DNA from 4 places in the Cellvibrio japonicus Ueda107 genome. Region 1 is predicted to be linked to each of the others. Evidence: predicted binding sites of a transcription regulator. Region 1 holds the regulator's gene; each other region holds the start of a gene.
The links. Region 1 encodes sigma-54, which starts transcription at its own class of promoters, with help from an activator protein. Its sites were predicted from a motif close to TGGCACANNNNTTGCNNT; they were not measured.
Positions count from the first base shown of each region.

Region 2: a site for sigma-54 is predicted at 1,561-1,578, ahead of flgB (flagellar basal body rod protein FlgB). Genes of this name have one in related genera too.
Region 3: a site for sigma-54 is predicted at 2,208-2,225, ahead of CJA_RS10090 (flagellar brake protein). Genes of this name have one in related genera too.
Region 4: a site for sigma-54 is predicted at 3,033-3,050, ahead of CJA_RS02585 (CmpA/NrtA family ABC transporter substrate-binding protein). Genes of this name have one in related genera too.

Region 1 covers NC_010995.1:3,289,528-3,294,245, forward strand. Annotated here, with positions in the region: gene lptA (lipopolysaccharide transport periplasmic protein LptA) at 1-458, shown strand, start outside; gene lptB (LPS export ABC transporter ATP-binding protein) at 463-1,188, shown strand; gene CJA_RS13545 (RNA polymerase factor sigma-54) at 1,429-3,057, shown strand; gene hpf (ribosome hibernation-promoting factor, HPF/YfiA family) at 3,181-3,471, shown strand; gene ptsN (PTS IIA-like nitrogen regulatory protein PtsN) at 3,549-3,995, shown strand; gene rapZ (RNase adapter RapZ) at 4,007-4,718, shown strand, end outside.
Region 2 covers NC_010995.1:2,251,033-2,255,750, reverse strand. Annotated here, with positions in the region: gene CJA_RS09425 (chemotaxis protein CheV) at 1-374, shown strand, start outside; gene CJA_RS09420 (CheR family methyltransferase) at 449-1,324, shown strand; gene flgB (flagellar basal body rod protein FlgB) at 1,627-2,028, shown strand; gene flgC (flagellar basal body rod protein FlgC) at 2,063-2,509, shown strand; gene CJA_RS09405 (flagellar hook assembly protein FlgD) at 2,526-3,221, shown strand; gene CJA_RS09400 (flagellar hook-basal body complex protein) at 3,258-4,718, shown strand, end outside.
Region 3 covers NC_010995.1:2,394,963-2,399,680, forward strand. Annotated here, with positions in the region: gene ald (alanine dehydrogenase) at 1-122, opposite strand, end outside; gene CJA_RS10075 (hypothetical protein) at 419-931, shown strand; gene ttcA (tRNA 2-thiocytidine(32) synthetase TtcA) at 954-1,862, opposite strand; gene CJA_RS10085 (hypothetical protein) at 1,950-2,147, shown strand; gene CJA_RS10090 (flagellar brake protein) at 2,271-3,062, shown strand; gene CJA_RS10095 (methyl-accepting chemotaxis protein) at 3,215-4,718, shown strand, end outside.
Region 4 covers NC_010995.1:641,637-646,354, forward strand. Annotated here, with positions in the region: gene CJA_RS02575 (hypothetical protein) at 1-358, opposite strand, end outside; gene ntrB (nitrate ABC transporter permease) at 707-1,582, opposite strand; gene CJA_RS02585 (CmpA/NrtA family ABC transporter substrate-binding protein) at 1,595-2,944, opposite strand; gene mutY (A/G-specific adenine glycosylase) at 3,397-4,512, shown strand; gene CJA_RS02600 (oxidative damage protection protein) at 4,516-4,718, shown strand, end outside.

The sequences.
Region 1 (4,718 bases):
TGGCAACCCCGGCATTGGCCTTACCGGAAGATCGCAACCAGGTGATCCGCGGCACAGCTGACACCCTGGTCGTTGATCAGAAAATCGGTGAGTCAACCTACAGCGGTTCAGTGCGCATCGAACAGGGCTCATTGGTAATTACGGCGGATATCATCAAGGTGCGCACCCGCCCCGACGGTTCGCCGGATAAGATCGTTGCCACTGGCTCTCCTGCGCGCTTCCAACAGCAACCCAGCCTGGACCAAAAGGTGATTGTTGCAACCGCTAAAAGCATCACCTATACCCCGGACAATGAGCATTTACTGCTGGTTGAGGAGGCCGCCATTGAGCAAGATGGCCAGGTCATGAAAGCGCCGCATATCAATTACGACCTCATCAATGAAGTCATGAAAGCCAAGCAAATTGATGGCGCTCGTGTCGATATCTATATTCCGCCCAAAACCGAAGCCAAGCACTGACCCCATGCCCAGATTGCACGCCCAGAACCTTGCCAAGAGCTATAAAAAACGCACTGTCGTTGTCGATGTGTCCATGACCGTCGATAGCGGTACCATTGTCGGTTTACTCGGCCCTAACGGTGCGGGTAAAACAACCTGTTTTTACATGATTGCGGGTCTGGTACCGGCAGATAAAGGACGCGTACTGATTGACGATCTGGATATCACTCCTTTGCCGATTCACGGGCGCGCACGTGCCGGCATTGGCTACCTGCCACAAGAGGCATCGATTTTTCGCAAGCTGTCTGTCGCCGATAACATCATGGCTATCCTTGAAACCCGCAAGGATCTCGACCGCAAGCAGCGTCTGGAAAAACTCGAATCCCTCTTGGGTGAATTCCATATCACCCACATTCGCAACAGCCTGGGTATGTCCCTATCCGGAGGCGAGCGTCGCCGCGTGGAAATCGCCCGCGCCCTGGCGACCGACCCACAATTCATCTTGCTGGATGAACCCTTTGCCGGTGTAGACCCGATCTCCGTAAGCGACATTAAGGAAATTGTTCGCCACCTCAAGGATCGCGGAATTGGCGTATTAATTACTGACCATAATGTGCGTGAAACCCTGGATATCTGTGAAACTGCTTATATCGTGAGTGAAGGTCACATTATTGCCTCCGGCCAGCCGGAGACAGTGCTTGCACACCCCAGGGTACGAGAGGTTTATCTGGGTGAGCATTTCCGTATCTAACCACCACCCAGGGTGCTACAACCGGAAACATAGCGATTTCTGCGACCGCAACAACTTGACAATTCTTAATTTTTAATCATTAGGCACAAAGATTGCTAAGGCTTATTGATTGGGAATCAAAGCCTGTCTAAACTCCACTAAAAGAAGGTTGGCGTTTTATCTATCCATACCTGCGTACATCCGGTGTCTACCCAGGACACCACCCCGGTTTCACCCTGAACAGGTTTTGTTGCCCCCATAATGAAGCAATCACTCCAATTAAAGCTCGGTCAGCAACTCACCATGACCCCGCAGTTGCAACAGGCCATTCGCCTATTGCAGCTTTCCACGCTGGACTTGCAACAGGAAATCCAGGAAGCACTGGACTCCAACCCCATGCTGGAATTGGAGGAAAACTACGAGGGTGGCAATGAAACCAACTACGACACTGGCGAACCGGATACCAGTGATTACGAGCGAACCCTTGAGGTCGCCGCAGATCCAGCAGCAAACACCACAGACCAGCTGAGCGACAATTACACTTCCAGTACCAGCACTGACAGTTATTCCAGCAGCGAATCAAATGATTACGCCAGTAGCAATGGAGAAGGCTTTGAAGCCGCGGCAGAATCGGACTTTGACGCCGACAGTTTTGGCGATAGCGCCGGGGACTGGTCAGACTCCATCCCTGCTGATTTACCGGTAGATACCAGTTGGGACGATGTTTACCAGGCCTCCTCCAGCAGCAGCTCCAGTAACTACGATAACGAAGACAACGATTTTGAGAGCCGTCGCGCCACAACCGATTCGATTTATGACCACCTCACCTGGCAACTGAACCTGACCCCCATGTCTGACCGCGATCGCCTGGTTGCCATGGCAATTATCGACGCAGTAGAGCCCAGTGGTATGCTCTCTATCAGCATCCACGAGATCTATGATGGACTGGCAGCAGAGCTTGAAGAGCTTGAAGAAGATGAAGTGGTCGCCGTACAACACCGTCTGCAGCAATTTGATCCCTGCGGTGTATGCAGCCAAAACCTGTCCGAATGCCTGTTGGTACAACTCCAGCAATTTGATCCACAAACCCCTTTTCTGGAGCCCGCCAAACTGATTGTTAAGCAATACCTGCCACTCCTGGGTAGCCGCGATTATCGCCAATTGATGCGTCGCACCAAGCTCAAGGAGGCAGAACTCAGCCAGGCGGTAACACTTATCCAGGGGCTCAACCCGCGTCCGGGTGACATTATTGCCAGCGGCGATACTGAATATGTAGTGCCTGATGTCTTTGTGGAAAAACGTGACAGTCGCTGGATTGTGGAGCTCAATCCCGACATAGCGCCACGTTTGCGCATCAATTCAGACTACGCCTCTATGGTGCGTCGCGCTGACTCCAGCAGCGACAACACCTTCCTCAAGGATAATTTGCAGGAAGCCCGCTGGTTTCTCAAAAGCTTACAGAGCCGCAACGAAACCCTGCTCAAGGTAGCCAGCTGTATTGTGGAAAAACAGCGCGGCTTTCTCGAGTATGGCCCCGAAGCCATGAAACCCCTGGTATTGCACGATATTGCAGAAATTGTCGGCATGCACGAATCGACTATTTCACGGGTAACTACGCAAAAATACATGCATACCCCCCAGGGGATTTTTGAACTCAAGTACTTTTTTTCGAGTCATGTCAGTACAGACAGTGGCGGCGAGTGTTCATCGACAGCCATACGCGCCATCATCAAAAAGCTGGTGAGCGCAGAGAATCCGAAAAAACCCCTGAGCGACAGCAAGATTACCGAATTGCTGGCAGAACAGGGTATCCAGGTTGCCAGGCGCACTATCGCCAAGTACCGTGAATCGCTCAATATTCCGCCATCCAATGAACGCAAAAGCCTGTAAATCCAGGCCCAATACCCAGGACAGATGGCGAACGCCGGGACGCACCAACAGGTTGTTATCAGTTGCAACTGCTGAATCAACTGTCATTTTTTACCAGTCCGCGTGAAACGAGAGGATGTACTTATGCAAATAACTATCAGTGGCCACCATCTGGAAGTTACTGAATCGCTCAGGGATTACGTCAATAACAAATTGGAAAGACTCAGTCATCACCATGATCGTATAACCAATACCCATGTCATCCTCTCGGTGGATAAACTGATTCAAAAGGCAGAAGCCACAGTTCATGTCAGCGGCAAAGACTTGTTTGCTGATGCGACCCATGAAGACTTATACGCAGCTATTGATGCACTGGCTGACAAACTGGATCGGCAGTTGATCAAGCATAAAGAAAAGTTGCGCAGCCACCGTTAAGCCACACCAACCCAATCAGCCTCGGAGCACCTGAGCCGGGGCTTAACGACAAGAGAAGATACGACGACAGTAACCCTATGGAAATTCAAGCGTTAATCAGCCCCAAACGCACGCTTTGCCGCGTTGAGGGGGGCAGCAAGAAACGAGCCCTGGAACTGTTGGCCAACACCATCGCCCAGGATGTCACCCATATTGATGCGGAAGACTTATTTCGCCGCCTTATCGCACGTGAGCGCCTGGGCTCAACCGGCATAGGTTATGGCATTGCCATTCCCCACTGCCGGGTGGAAAACTGTCAGGGAACCGTTGGTGCCCTGATCACGTTGACCGAGCCAGTCGACTTTGACGCAATAGATTCACAGCCCGTCGATATCCTGTTTGCCATGCTGGTGCCCGAAGAGGCCCATGACGAACATTTGCAGACCCTGTCATCCCTGGTTAATGCGCTCAACAAAGCGGAATACCGCGATAAATTGCGCGCAGCCGCCAGCGACCAGGATCTGTATGAAGCCGCAATCAGCTAAGCGAGTCCAACATGCACCTAGTGATTGTCAGCGGTCTATCCGGATCGGGAAAAACGACAGCGCTCCATGTCCTTGAGGATGTGGGGTTCAACTGCATCGATAACCTGCCTGTTAGCCTGCTACCCGCACTGGTTGCACAGATTGAAATCCACAAGGATCAGGCGCAAAAGTTTGCCATAGGCATTGATGTGCGTAATGCCTGGCAGGATTTGAGTCTCTTTCCCAAGATGGTATCCACCTTGAAAGAGGCCCATCTGCCCTTTCACACAATCTACCTGGACTCCCATCCTTCCGTTCTCATCCAGCGCTTTAGTGAAACCCGTCGTAAACACCCGTTAAGCGACAAGAGCACCAGCCTTGAAGAAGCTATAGCGCTGGAGCAAAACCTGCTCGAACCCATCCGCGATGCGGCCGACCAAACAATTGATACCAGCCACCTCAACCTGCATGAATTGCGCGATCTGGTTAAGGATCGGGTGGTGGGGCGAACCGAAGCCACCATGGCAATCCTGTTTGAATCCTTTGGGTTTAAACACGGCACCCCGGTTAATGCCGACCTGGTCTTCGATGCCCGCTGCCTGCCCAATCCCCATTGGAAGCCACACCTCCGCCCCCAGACCGGGTTGGATGCTGACGTTGTTGAGTTTCTCGAAGAGCAGGTCACAGTCCAGGAGATGTATGCTGATATAGAGCACTATTTAACGCGCTGGCTACCCCGCTACC
Region 2 (4,718 bases), 1.0 Mb from region 1:
TCGTTGAGGGTATGGGGATTCGCACAACCCTGAAAAAGGATGGTGCCGAAGCGCTGGCGTACCTTAAAAGCTTGTTGAAGGAAGGTAAGGACCCCTACGGTGAATTGATTATGATCATCTGCGATATTGAAATGCCGGAGATGGATGGTTATACCTTTACTGCCGAAGTGCGCAATAATCCTGAGCTTAAAAACCTGCATATTATTTTGCACACCTCCCTGAGTGGGGTGTTTAATGAGGCGATGGTGCGCAAGGTTGGCGCGGATGATTTCCTTGCCAAGTTCCACCCGGATGAGCTGGCCCGTCGTGTCAATGATCGTGTATTGGCAATGACCGGTGAGAGCCTCTTGCCTGCGGTTCAACCAGGCGCCTGATCAACCTGTATAGGTCGCGATACCGGGAGCGGATGCTCCCGGTGTTCAGGTGGTAATCCTGATTTTGGATTTTTATGATTAACAAATCCCCCCCCTTTGGTCAGCCTAACCCTCGCGATCGTATTGATCCGGGAGAGTTTGACCAGTTTCGCCAGTTTCTTGAGGACGCTTGCGGTATATCGCTGGGCGACAACAAGCAATACCTGGTGACTAACCGTATTCGTCGCATCCTGGAGGAAAACAATCTGCATTCGTTTGGCGAGCTGGTTAAAGTGCTTAAACAGGGCTTTAACCGTAAGTTGCGTGAGCAAGTCATTGATTGCATGACAACCAACGAAACCTTCTGGTTTCGCGACATCTACCCCTATGAATACCTGCGTAACACTCTTTTGCCGCAATTGATGGTTCCCAACAACCGCATGTTTGGCCCAATCCGTATCTGGTCTGCCGCCTGCTCCTCGGGACAAGAGCCTTATTCCATCAGTATGATGGTGGAGGAATACAAGCGATTGCAGATGGGTAATTTGTCCCGTCCGGTGCAGGTGATTGCTACGGATTTATCCTCTACCGTGTTAGAGCAGGCGCGCAAGGGGGAATATGACCGCCTTTCTGTGATTCGCGGTCTGACAGAGGACCGCCTGGATCGCTATTTTGACAAGTTGTCTGATAATACCTGGCGTGTTAAGTCTGCCATCAAGGAACGCATTGAATTTAGGCCAATGAATTTGATGGACTCTTATGCTGTGCTGGGTAAATTCGATATTGTGTTTTGTCGCAATGTACTGATTTATTTCAACGCGGAACTCAAACGTCAGATTTTGCAAAAAATCCATGCGTCCCTCCGTCCGGGAGGCATTCTCTTCCTGGGTTCTTCAGAAGGATTGGCCGGTGTAGCTGATCTGTTTGAAATGGTTCGCTGCGAGCCAGGTATTGTTTATCGCGCTATCTGACCTGTGTCCTGCCTGTCATTATCCTTTTCTTTATCTTCTAAAACGCCTTAAGCATTTTGCCTGCTCCCACCTGTTGAAGGGTGGGGCGTTGCTGCGCAGGTACATTATAGGCGACAGGCATATCGGCCATCCTGGCGGTAATCTCTTGCCGCTTTGCCGTTGCCGCCTTCTGTTTTAAAACCCATTTTTGTTTAAAAAACAATAAATATCAATAAGTTAATGTGTGTTGTAGGTGTTGGCACACGCATTGCTGTGGATCACTCAAGGGAAATCATCCCATTGATCGTTACAGGTAATGCCTTATGTCCATCTCTTTCGATAAAGCCCTGGGTATCCATGAATCAGCACTCAAGTTTCGCTCTGAACGCGCTTCGGTGCTGGCCAATAACCTGGCCAATATAGATACCCCCAATTACAAGGCGCGCGATGTTGATTTCAAACAGGCCCTGGGGCAGCAAATGAAAAAAGCCGAGCGCTTTGATGTGGCTACCACCAACGAAAAACACATACCCGCGTCAACATTTGTCGGTGTGGATGAGGGTTTGCTCTATCGCGTTCCCCAGCAGCCCTCGATTGATGGCAATACGGTGGAAGATCAGATTGAACATGCGGAGTACATGAAAAACGCATTGGCATTCCAGGCCAGCTTTCAATTCCTGAACAGTAAATTTTCCGGCTTGCGCTCCGCGATTCGCGGTGAGTAACGGGCAGGGTAACTGAATAAGGCGGAAACACATTATGGCACTTGGCACTATTTTCGATATCGCAGGCACTGGCATGAACGCACAAAGCCTGCGCCTGAATACAACCGCCAGCAACCTGGCAAACGCACAGTCTGCCAGCTCCAGTGTGGATGAGGTGTATCGCAGCCGCCAGCCTGTTTTTGCAGCGATTGCACAACAGGCGATGGGCAACCTTAATGGCGCTGGTTACAGCCAAAACGAGCTTGATGCCAATGCCGGTGTGCAGGTATTGGGAATTGTTGAAAGTGATGCACCTTTGCAGCGCCGTTATGAGCCTGGTCACCCCAAGGCCGATGCCGATGGTTATGTGTTTTATCCCAACGTAAATCCCGTTGAGGAAATGGCCAATATGATTTCTGCGTCGCGTTCATTCCAGATGAATGTCGAGGTCATGAATTCTGCCAAGCAAATGGTTCAGCGCGTATTGACTCTGGGTCAGTAACCGAGGGAGACAAGTGATGACAACTGTTACCGGCAATTCCAGTGTTGTTGACAACCTGAGCATTACCAAGCGTCAGGAAACCAAGCGCAATAGTAATGAATTGGGACAAGCGGCGTTCCTGGAATTAATGATTGCGCAAATGAATAACCAGAACCCACTGAGCCCTCAGGATAATACCGAGTTTGTGGCCCAACTGGCGCAGTTCAGTTCTGTAGAGGGCCTGGAGCGTTTAAATAAAAGTTTTAACAGCTTTATGTCGAACAACGCACTCCAGGCATCGTCATTGGTTGGCCGCAGCGTTAGCGTGGAGTCGGATAAGAGCACGCTGTATAGCGGTGGCATAGTGGCGGGCAGCGTAACCCTGGATTATGCGACTACCGATACGCAAATGCGTATCTATGATGCCAATGGTGCCCTGGTTCAAACTATTCCGGTTGGTGAATTGCCGAGTGGTGAGTCTGTATTCCGCTGGGATGGTCAGAATATTGAAATCAACGGCAACCTGCTGGATTGGGAAGCCGGAGATGATGCCGCTGCTGCTGGTCAATATCGCTTCGAAGTCACCGCGACCCAGAATGGCAAATCCGAGGCAATCGCAACATCGCTGAGCGCTAATGTGAACAGCGTGACCATTGGTGACAATGGCGAGCTGATCCTCAACCTGGCAGGCATAGGTGCAGTGGAAGCCAGCAAGGTTAAACAATTTAACTAGTGTCGATAAAAAACCTTTTACAGGTCGAGGTGTACTATGTCCTTTAATACAGCTTTAAGCGGAATTCGCGCTGCCAACACCGACTTGCAAGTGACGGGTAATAATATTGCCAACGCCAGCACAATCGGTTTTAAAAGTTCGCGTGCTGAATTCGGTGATGTATACACCAGCACCCTGTTGGGGGGAGGGGCCAATACGCCCGGTAGCGGTGTGACCATTCAAAATATTCGCCAGCAGTTTACCCAGGGCAACCTTAAATTCACCCAGAACGAACTGGATTTGTCGATTAATGGTGAAGGCTTTTTCGTGGTAGAAAAAAACGGTGAGCGTTTATTCACCCGTGCCGGTACCTTCGGCCTTGATAAAAATGGCTATATCGTTAATGGTACCGGCGCCTTGCTGCAAGGTTTTGTTGCCGATGCAAATGGCAATATCAGCGGTGTGTTAAGTGATTTGCGTGTTGATGTCAGCTCCCAGGCCCCTCGCCAGACAACCGCTGTGGATGCTTCATTCAACCTGAATGCCAACGAAAGTGTGCTGGAAACAACCGGCCAGCGTTTCAGTTCCAATGGTTCGGGTGTCAACGAAGCCCAGCAGGGGGCGAAAACCGCAACAACATCAACATTGAATGTGGGTGCAGTTTCTTTGGCTCCTAGCGGAAGTATCACCTTCTCTCCCAGCAATACCACGACCTTTACCCTGTATCGCACCGATCCGGTGACCTTGGCAACGACGTCGTCAACCATACAGCTTAACTCAGGTTCTGCTGCTTCTACCTCGGCGTTGGCTAACCTGATTAACTCTGCAAACTTTGATTCGCCGTCTCCTGTCAACGTGGAGGCCTATGCCGATGCAACAACGGGCGAGTTGCGTTTCCGCGACCTGGCAACAGGTGTTGCGTCGATTATTGCTGTTGAAGTCAACCCGGCTTCTGATGCCAACCCCTTAACTACGGCATTGAATGGTGCAGCTACCAGTGTCGGTGTTGCACATCCCACGGCGTTCCAGGCTGGGGTGCCGGAGGTTACCAATAATTACGGGTCCCATACCCTGGTTATCCGCAACCCGGGTGGTACGGATGTTACCTACATCAGTGAGTATGGTTCTTCTGCAGATAAAACCGCATCGGAATTAAATGCCCTGGCTGGTGTGAGTGCTACCGCTAATACCACTGCAACCCTGATAGGCAGCAGCTTCAGCAATAACGGCAGTTTCCGGTTGAATGGTGTTAACCTGACATCTACCGGCACGCCGGATATGACCGCGCTGCGCGATGAGATTAATGCACTCAGTACCTCGACATTGTTTGGTATCAGTGCCCAGCTGGATGATGCAGGTAATTTGCAGATTACCTCGGCAACCGGACGCGACCTGGACTTTTCTTTTGATGTCGGCGGCGGTGTTGCCCAAGTACAGGGAGCACAAGGTCCCGCCCAAACTGTTAATAACGCCACCGAAAAAGTAAAAATTGGCGGTGTGGTAACCGTAACCCTTCAA
Region 3 (4,718 bases), 890 kb from region 1:
ATACCTGCACCTGTTTGAACCAGTACCTGATGCCCCAGGCGGGTTAATTCCGCCACCCCCGCCGGTGTCATGGCTACGCGATTTTCCCCCGCTTTCACTTCTTTCGGTACACCCAAATGCATGAAGACCTCCGCAAACACCCTTGTTTTCAAAGCACATTTAAGACCCTGTAGTTCGAGTATAGCCAGCCATGGATGGCAGTGCCTGCATCAGGGTAAGGATTACATCTGCCACCAGGGCGGACTGGCATGACCTATGCTGCACACTATTCAACCAGGAAAATACGCCAAAAAACGGTACAAAAAATCACCACTTAGTGGTTTACGTGCTAATAGATGACGAAAATTGTCACCCAAGTTATTTATTGTCACGCAATATGAGTGGTACTGGGAATCAGGTATTAATAAAGCGAGCGATCATGATCAATCACGCTGCCGAGCTGCAAGAGTATGTTATCCGTCCCTGCCTGAAGCACTTGGGGATAGAAGATCCGGCGATGGAATTGTTATTGTTGGGCACCGCCGCCAGGGAATCGTCGCAAGGTTTTCAATGTTGCTGTCCGGTCAGCGGGGGGCTTGGTCTCTATCACATCACCCCGGAGCGGCACCAGCAGGTTTGGGATCAAATACTGATCCGCAGTCCCGATATGGCGTCCAACGTGCGTGGGCTTGCCAGCCAGCAGGGGTTCCTCAAAGCACCGCACCAGGAGCTGGTGACCAACCTGCTCTATGCCACGGCAATCGCCTGGGCTATTTACTGGGGGGCAAACGTCTCATCTGCTGACCTGAAGGATGTTACGGCCATGGCCAATACCTGGGCCAGGGATTTTGATAATGGCAGCCGACAGCAGGATGGGAATTACAGTGTTGCCAGCTTTCTGCACAGCTATCGCAAATGGATATTACGCGATAAGCGTATGCGTGCTGCCTGATCCCGCTTTTCCTGCTCACCTATCAATGGATGTCCAACACATCCACATACTGAACCACCTCTTCTTGTGCCGGGCGATGCCAGTTGGGTACTGCACAGGCATCCGACGCATCCTCCACGGCGGTGGCGGTTTTATCGATGGCCAGGTTAACGAAATCAAACAATTCCAGATCCCCCAACTGCGATGGCTGGACGTTGCGGATTGCCGTGAAGATCGTCTCTGTGCGCCCCGGAAATTGACGCTCCCAGGCGTGCAGCATCTCTTTTACTGCCTGGCGCTGAAGGTTTTCCTGGGAGCCGCAAAGGTTGCAGGGAATGATCGGAAAACCTTTCAATCGGGCAAACTCAGCAATATCTTCCTCTGCACAATACGCCAGGGGGCGAATCACGATATTGCGCTTGTCATCAGACAAGAGTTTGGGCGGCATGGCTTTAAGCTTGCCGCCATAGAACATATTCAGGAACAGGGTTTCAATGATGTCATCGCGGTGATGGCCCAGGGCAATCTTGGTCGCCCCGATTTCATCGGCAAACCCGTAGAGGGTACCGCGTCTCAGGCGTGAGCAAAGACCGCAGGTTGTTTTCCCCTCCGGCACTACCTCCTTCACAATGCTGTAGGTATCGCGCTCAATAATATGGAAAGGTACGCCCAGCTGCGCCAGGTAATTGGGAAGTACATGTTCGGGAAAGCCCGGTTGCTTTTGGTCCATATTCACCGCAACCAGCTCAAACCTGATCGGCGCGGTTTGTTGCAAACTCAATAGGATATCCAACATGGTGTAGGAGTCCTTACCGCCGGACAGGCATACCATCACCTTATCGCCATCCTCAATCATGTTGTAATCCACAATGGCACTGCCCGTCTGGCGGCGCAGGCGCTTTTGCAACTTGTTGAATTCGAGGCGATCTTTGCGTTGATTGAGACTGGTCATGCCGGGTACCCTGGAGTTACTGGCAAGCCGGGCCCATAGGCAGCCCGACTTGAAACAAGGCGCGCATTGTACGGATTTTAAGCCCCGGTGGAAAACGAATCCGATAAAGAGAAAAACGAATCCGGCAAGCTTGCCGTTACCTTCCCCCAGCAGGTTATTTTCAGCACAACGCCCGGCAAGGATTTGCCGCCATCTGCGCGAAACTTTCAACCGGAGCAACCCAATACCGATTCAGGTGACAATCTGCCGAATACCGCTATACACCAGCAATGGTGCGGCCTATGATCAATCCACATCCATAAATAAGTATGTTCGCGGCGGGGATTGCCCCAATAAATAGCCGGCTGGCATAGCGCTTGCTCCAGTGAATTCCGGATAGCCACTCTCGTGCAGGTTCAGGAGTTGACGATGTCGATTTTCAAAAAATGGTTTAACAAAGTCCCCTCCCGGGGTATGGCAGAGAGTCACCTCCCTGAAGCTGATACCAACCTTAGCCTGGCCAGCCATATTCCCGACCAATACCTGGTGCTCTGGCAACTCTATAAACAACGCCAACTGCTGGAGATACGCCTGGGCTCTGCCAGCCGTACCTATCAGTCCATGATCCTTGCCCTGGATATAGAGCGAGGCCTGATGTGGCTGGATGATTTATTCCCCCAACAGCTTATCCTGGACACAGGGGATGAAATTACCATCCGCCACCATCGCCAAAGCGAGCAATTGCTTATTCGCACCCACATTACGGCCCTCGGCAGCACTTATGGCGCCAGCGGCCTGGCAGTTCCCTTACCGGAACAGGCACATTACACCGCGCGACGCGCCTCCGCCCGTTTTCACGTTGCCAGCGAAACACCGATCCTGGTCAGAATCCGCACGCTTGGCCAGGACCCCTGCTGCGGAACCCTGCAGGATATTTCCAGCGGCGGTATCAAACTTCATGTCGCCGGTAACCTGCTGCCGCATTTACGCCACGGCGTACAACTCCCCTTGTGCGAGTTTCGACTCAACGATGAGTTGCAAATCCACTGTCGCGCACGCGTTTGTGCCTTTCGCCTGATGCGCGCTCCCTATCGCTGTACACAAATCAGCCTTGAGTTTCTTGATTTGCCGGTAGAAAAACGCATTGCCATTGAACATTACCTGCAATGGGCAAATCAGCAGACAGCACCTGCCAACCAGCGGCGCTTCCGGGTTGCCTAATCCACAGGCAGGTTCAATAAGCCCTTAAATTTATTGAGGAAAATTTCCATACTTTTTGCGCCAGGCATCTACACTGAAACAACAAAACCGCTAGCGTTTGTATTCTCCGCCATGCCATAGCATGGCGATTGCTTCACCCAAGGAATTACTTTATGCGTAACAATGGTCCAGTCACCGGGCGCGAAGTCCGCTTCAACGTCGATGAAGAACTTGTCTCTTCTACCAATACTCGTGGTGACATTCAATTTTGCAACGATGTTTTCCAGCGCATTTCCGGCTTTAGCCACGAAGAACTGATTAACCAGCCACATAACCTGATCCGCCATCCGGATATGCCTCCGGCAACCTTCGGCATGATGTGGGGAGCCCTTAAAGCGGGCAAACCCTGGATGGGGATTGTCAAAAATCGCTGTAAAAACGGCGACCACTACTGGGTCGATGCTTATGTCACACCGCTCAAGCAAAGTGGGCAAATTTACGGTTATGAGTCAGTGCGCGCCAAGGCTGATGAAACCATCCGCCGCCGTGCAGAAGTCGTCTACAACCGCCTGAACCAGGGCAAACCCGCTTACTCGGCCCTTGAAAAACTTTGGCACCTATGGGGTAACAGCCTGTTGATTGCATTGGGTGCCTGGGTGTTATTGCTTTTAACCACGTTACTCACAGGCAGCCTGAGCCTGAATACAGGTCTCGCCCTGGTATTGCCAGCCCTGCTCATCGGGTTCGTCGCACATGTCATGCAACAGCAGCGGATACAGCCGGCCCTGCGCTATGCACGCTCCATTATTGAAGATCCCTTTGCAGCTTATATCTACACCGGGCGGGCAGATGGCCTGGGCGAAATCCAGTTCTCGCAAATGGCCATACGCGCGCGCCTGCGCACTGCACTCGGACGTTTCCGCGAATCTGCAAACGAATTGCATCATAAGGCGGAGGATGCCCATTACCACGCCAATAAAACCCACACGGGCATGACCGAGCAGCAGCGCGAAACCGGCAATGTCGCCAATGCCATGCAACAAATGGCTCTGGCGGTACAGGAAGTCGCTACCGGCGCAACCCAAACCTCTACCGCAACCGGCCATGCCATTGATGAGGTTGATAAGGGACACCAGGTTATTGAAGGCGCCAAATTATCGATTGATGATCTTTCCCATACCGTCAGCAACCTCGGCCAAGTGCTGGCCAAGCTCTCGGAAGACAGCGGCAAGATTGCCAGTGTGGTCGACGTCATTCGCAGCATCGCCGAGCAAACCAATTTACTGGCACTCAATGCAGCAATTGAAGCTGCACGTGCAGGCGAACAAGGCCGAGGCTTTGCCGTGGTGGCCGACGAAGTGCGCTCACTGGCCCAACGTACCCAGGAATCTACCGGCCATATCCAGGAGATCATTGGCAACCTCGCCAAGGCCACCCAGGATGCCAGCAGCAACATGCAAAACTGCCTCAACCTCGCCGATCGCAGCGTAAGTGAAATGAGTAATGTGCGCGCGGCCCTGGGGACGATTGCCGACTCGGTCAATACCATTGACCAGATGTCACACCAAATTGCCGCCGCCGCCGAAGAGCAATCCTCCATGGCCATGGAAATCGAGCGCAATACCTCAGCCATAGCGCGTATCTCTGACCAAAGCCAGATTGAAATTGAGACGGCCG
Region 4 (4,718 bases), 1.9 Mb from region 1:
CTAGCTCAAGTGCTGTTGTTGATGCATCAGATGCCCCTTTAAGGCCAAGTGCATTTGAAACACTTCCTGATGTACTGTCTTCTCCCGTCTTGGTTGATGCACTTGCTGACTGCGAATTAGAAGCTTCCAGTGCAAGTTTCAATGCATTGGACATCGCAATATCTGGGACTGGCTCGGAGCAAACAATATAATCAGCATCTTTTTTTCGTACATCGATAGTTCTGAGATTTGCTGGTATTGAATATAAATCACCTTTGTCGCCAATCGCTTTAGAGGATATATGATTCGCTTTTTGGGGTGAAAGTATTGAGCATGCGGATAAGCCTATAGCTCCAATCAGCATTAGTATTTTTCTCATGAGGTTTCTCCTTGAGTTGAGTGGTGATTATATTTATCAGTTGGTGATACTTTGGACGGTTCTGAAAAAAAGAATATTTATAAAAATTAATAATGTCCGTATGACATACAATTAAAATAACTCTCAGGATTTATATCACACCTAAAAATTACTCACCATTACACGACTTCAACAGCCTATTGCTTAATGGTGTACAAATTTAGAAAATTTTATACATTTGTTTGATTTGGCATAACAGAATCCTTGTATAGAATTAAAAAGGTAAATCTACATTATCGTTTCCTGCAAAGCAGCAATAAAAAACGGGAGCCTCGGCTCCCGTTTTTGGTTGTGGTGGTAAGTGCGCAATCAACCCGAGCTGGTGCCGCGGGTTACCAGGTGGCCTACCAGGGCGACCAGGCGGTCGAGGGCGAAGCCGACCAGGCCGACGTAGATGAGGGCGAGGATGATGTCGCTGATGCGCGATGAGTTCCAGGCGTCCCAGATGAAGAAGCCGATACCGACACCGCCTACCAGCATTTCTGCGGCGACAATGGCAAGCCAGGAGAGGCCTACGCCGATACGCAGTCCCGAGAAAATATAAGGTGCGGCGGCGGGGAGCATGATTTTGTAGAAGTATTGCCATCCGGGTAGCTGGATGACGCGCGCGACGTTGCGGTAGTCCATGGGGATGTTACGCACGCCGACCGAGGTGTTGATGATGATCGGCCAGATGGAAGTGATAAAAATAACGAAGATGGCAGAGGGGTGGCTGTCCTGGAAGCCGGCGAGTGAAAGCGGCAGCCAGGCCAGGGGAGGGACGGTGCGCAGCACCTGGAATATCGGATCGAGTCCGCGCATGGCCCAGAGCGATTGGCCTACTAAAATGCCCAGTGCTACACCGGCAATGACAGCCAGGGTATAACCCACTGCCACTCGCTTTAGGCTGGCCAATATTTGCCAGCCCATCCCGACATCGGTACCTCCATTGTCGTAAAACGGGTTTTCAATCAGGTAAATGGTTTCCTCGATAACCTGGCTGGCCGACGGTAGGTTGGAATCGGGTCTGGAACAAATAATTTCCCATAACCCTACCAGCAGGGTGATCATCATCAGCGCGGGTACTACGCGTACCAGCAGGTAATTACTGATTTGCGCAAACCGTTGGCTGGCTGTTTTCCTGGTGTCGGTACCTGTTGCTGATGAGGTGTAACCGGCTTGGGATGTGGCACTGGAGTGACTCATGACTTTATCTCCTTAGGCCAGGTATTTAATGGCCAGGCTATCGAGATAGGCTTTGGGATTTTCCGGGTCAAAGACTTTGCCGTCGAAAAATGTTTCCACGCCACGCGAACTGCTTGCTGGAATATCAGCAGCCGGGACACTGAGGTCGGCTGCTGCTTTACGCCACAAATCTTCGCGATTGACTTTATCGACCAGTGCTTTGGTATCGGTATTGGCTGGTAAGTAGCCCCAGCGAATATCTTCGGTGAGGAACCAGAGATCGTGGCTTTTGAATGGATAGGACGCCTGGTCTGCCCAGTAACGCATTTGTTCGGGACTGTTTTTGACAACGCGGCCAGTGCCGTAATCAAAATCGCCTTTCATGCGGTTGATGATGTCTTTAAACGGTGCGCCAATCCATTTGCGGTCAGCGCAAATTTTTGCAACCTCTTCGCGGTTTTCCGGTTTTTCGCAGTACATTTGCGCTTCCATGACGGCCATCAATAAGGCATTGGTTGCATTGGGATTTTTATCGACCCAATCGGCGCGCAGCGAGAGGGATTTTTCCGGGTGATTGTGCCAGAGCTCACCGGTAGTCAGGGCGGTATAACCAATTTTTTGGTTAATCAATTGTTCATTCCAGGGTTCGCACACACAGAAGGTGTCCATACTGCCGACTTTCATATTGGCGACCATTTGTGGTGGAGGAACAACGATGGTGGAAATATCTTTGTTGGGATCTATCCCCGCTGCCGAGAGCCAGTAGCGCATCCATAAGTCATGGGTGCCGCCGGGAAATGTGACGGCGGCATTGACGGCTTTGCCTGAGGCTTTTTTCGCTGCGATGGCTTTTTTGAAACCGCTGGCATCCAGGCCAACTTTTAAATCAGCATATTCCTTACCAACAGAAATGCACTGGCCTGCAAGGTTCAGGCGTAAGAGGTTATACATAGGAACCTGTTGCTTGTTGGCGGTTACAGCACCTGTCGCAATCAGGTAGGGCATGGGCGTGAGAATGTGCGCGCCGTCGATGCCATTTTTATCCGAGCCCAGTACCAGGTTATCGCGCGTGGTTCCCCAGGAGGATTGTTTGAGCACTTCCACACCGGTCATGCCGTATTTGGCAAAGAAACCTTTTTCGGCAGCAACAAATAATGGAGCGGCATCGGTTAAAGCGATAAAGCCAAGCTTGGCCTTGGTGGTTTCTAGGGTGCTGGTGGCAGCATAGGCAATGCTGCGTAAACCGCTGGGTAGGATGCCCAGAGCGGCAGCACCACCCAGTGCAGTCAGGCTGGTCTTTAACAGTTTGCGGCGATTCATCTGTGTCGGCGAAGTCTTGTCGGTGGTCGGGTCTTGCGTATCGGGAATATTTTTGTTGTCCATGGTTGAGCCTCGTATTCACTGAACGATAGGGTTGCAATCGGTATGGTCAAAACAGCAAGAGAAAGAGAGCCGGCTACGCAATAATCGCAACGCATAAACAGTGCCAGTTGTTGGCGTGACAATTAATTTTTTTAAAAAGGGTATGAATGCGAATTGTTTTGAAGGGTTTTGTTTTTTGTTGGTGCGTATTTTTTGTGGCTGATAAAAATGTGCACGCCGGTGGTGATTTTTTTATCCAATTTATTCCTTGTTTTGGTGCTTGCAAAAAATGATATTGGGGTCAAAAAGCGAAAATGCACCAGGGTGAACACCTGTTGGACGCATCTTTGTGCATAGGTCGCGCCTTTTTCTGGTGCAAATGAGATTCTTCCTCTGGCTAAGGGTGTTCGCCTCGGCGTCCCATTCGGTTTAGAATCGCCGCCCAATCCGTTAGGGCATCTTGTGTATCACTTATGGCATCCACCAATACCGCTTTTTCCAAAGCCATCCTGGCCTGGTTTGACCGCCATGGCCGCAAGCACTTGCCCTGGCAGCAGGGCATTACCCCTTACCGTGTCTGGCTGTCCGAGATCATGTTGCAGCAGACCCAGGTGACGACGGTGATTCCCTATTTCGAGCGCTTTGTGGCGCGCTTTCCCGATGTCCAGTCCCTGGCGGCAGCGCCAATTGATGAGGTATTGCACCTGTGGACGGGGTTGGGCTATTACGCGCGCGCGCGCAACCTGCACCGCTGTGCACAGACGGTGGTCAGTCAGTACGGTGGTGAGTTTCCCGGGACGGTGGCGGAACTGGCCGATTTGCCCGGCATAGGCCGCTCCACCGCCGGGGCGATTGTGAGTATCGCCTTTGGCAAGCGCGCAGCTATCCTCGATGGCAACGTCAAGCGGGTGCTGGCCCGTTACCACGCGGTGGAGGGCTGGCCGGGCCAGACGGATGTACTCAGCACCCTGTGGGAGATTGCCGAAACCTATACCCCGAAAACCCGCGCTAACCATTACACCCAGGCGATGATGGATATGGGCGCAACCCTGTGTACCCGCAGCAAACCCCGCTGCGAGCTCTGCCCGGTGCGCGAGGGATGTATTGCCCATGCCCAGGGGAATCCGCAGGACTATCCGGGCAAGAAGCCCAAAAAAGCGTTGCCGGAAAAGTCCGTACAGCTATTGATGGTGCGCGACCCGGCCGGGGATGTACTGCTGGAGCAGCGCCCGGCCCAGGGTATCTGGGGTGGACTCTGGAGTTTTCCCGAGCTGGCCCTGGAACAGGATGTGGAAGCCCATGCGGAGCGGCTGTTTGGCTCCCTCGCCAGCCTGGAAACCTGGGATAGCTATCGCCATACTTTCAGCCACTACCACCTGGATATTACCCCGGTGCTGGTACAGCTGAACCGGGTACATAAAGCGGTGGCGCAATCCGGTTATCACTGGTACAACCCCCATCAACCGGATGAGCTGGGGTTGGCGGCCCCGGTGAAGAAGTTACTGCAGCAACTGGCGCAGCTTGATCCCCGCGCCGGTGCGACATCCCCAACCAGGCCTTCTGCAACCAAGGCCAGATCCAGGAGATAACCCATGGCACGTATGGTGTTTTGCCGCAAATACAAACAACAATTGGAAGGACTGGACTTTCCGCCCTATCCGGGTGCCAAGGGGCAGGATCTGTTCGATAACGTTTCCAAAAAAGCCTGGCAGGAGTGGATGGCCCACCAAACCATGCTGATTAATGAAAAGCGTTTGAATGTGATGGATATGGGTACCAAGGTGTACCTCACCGA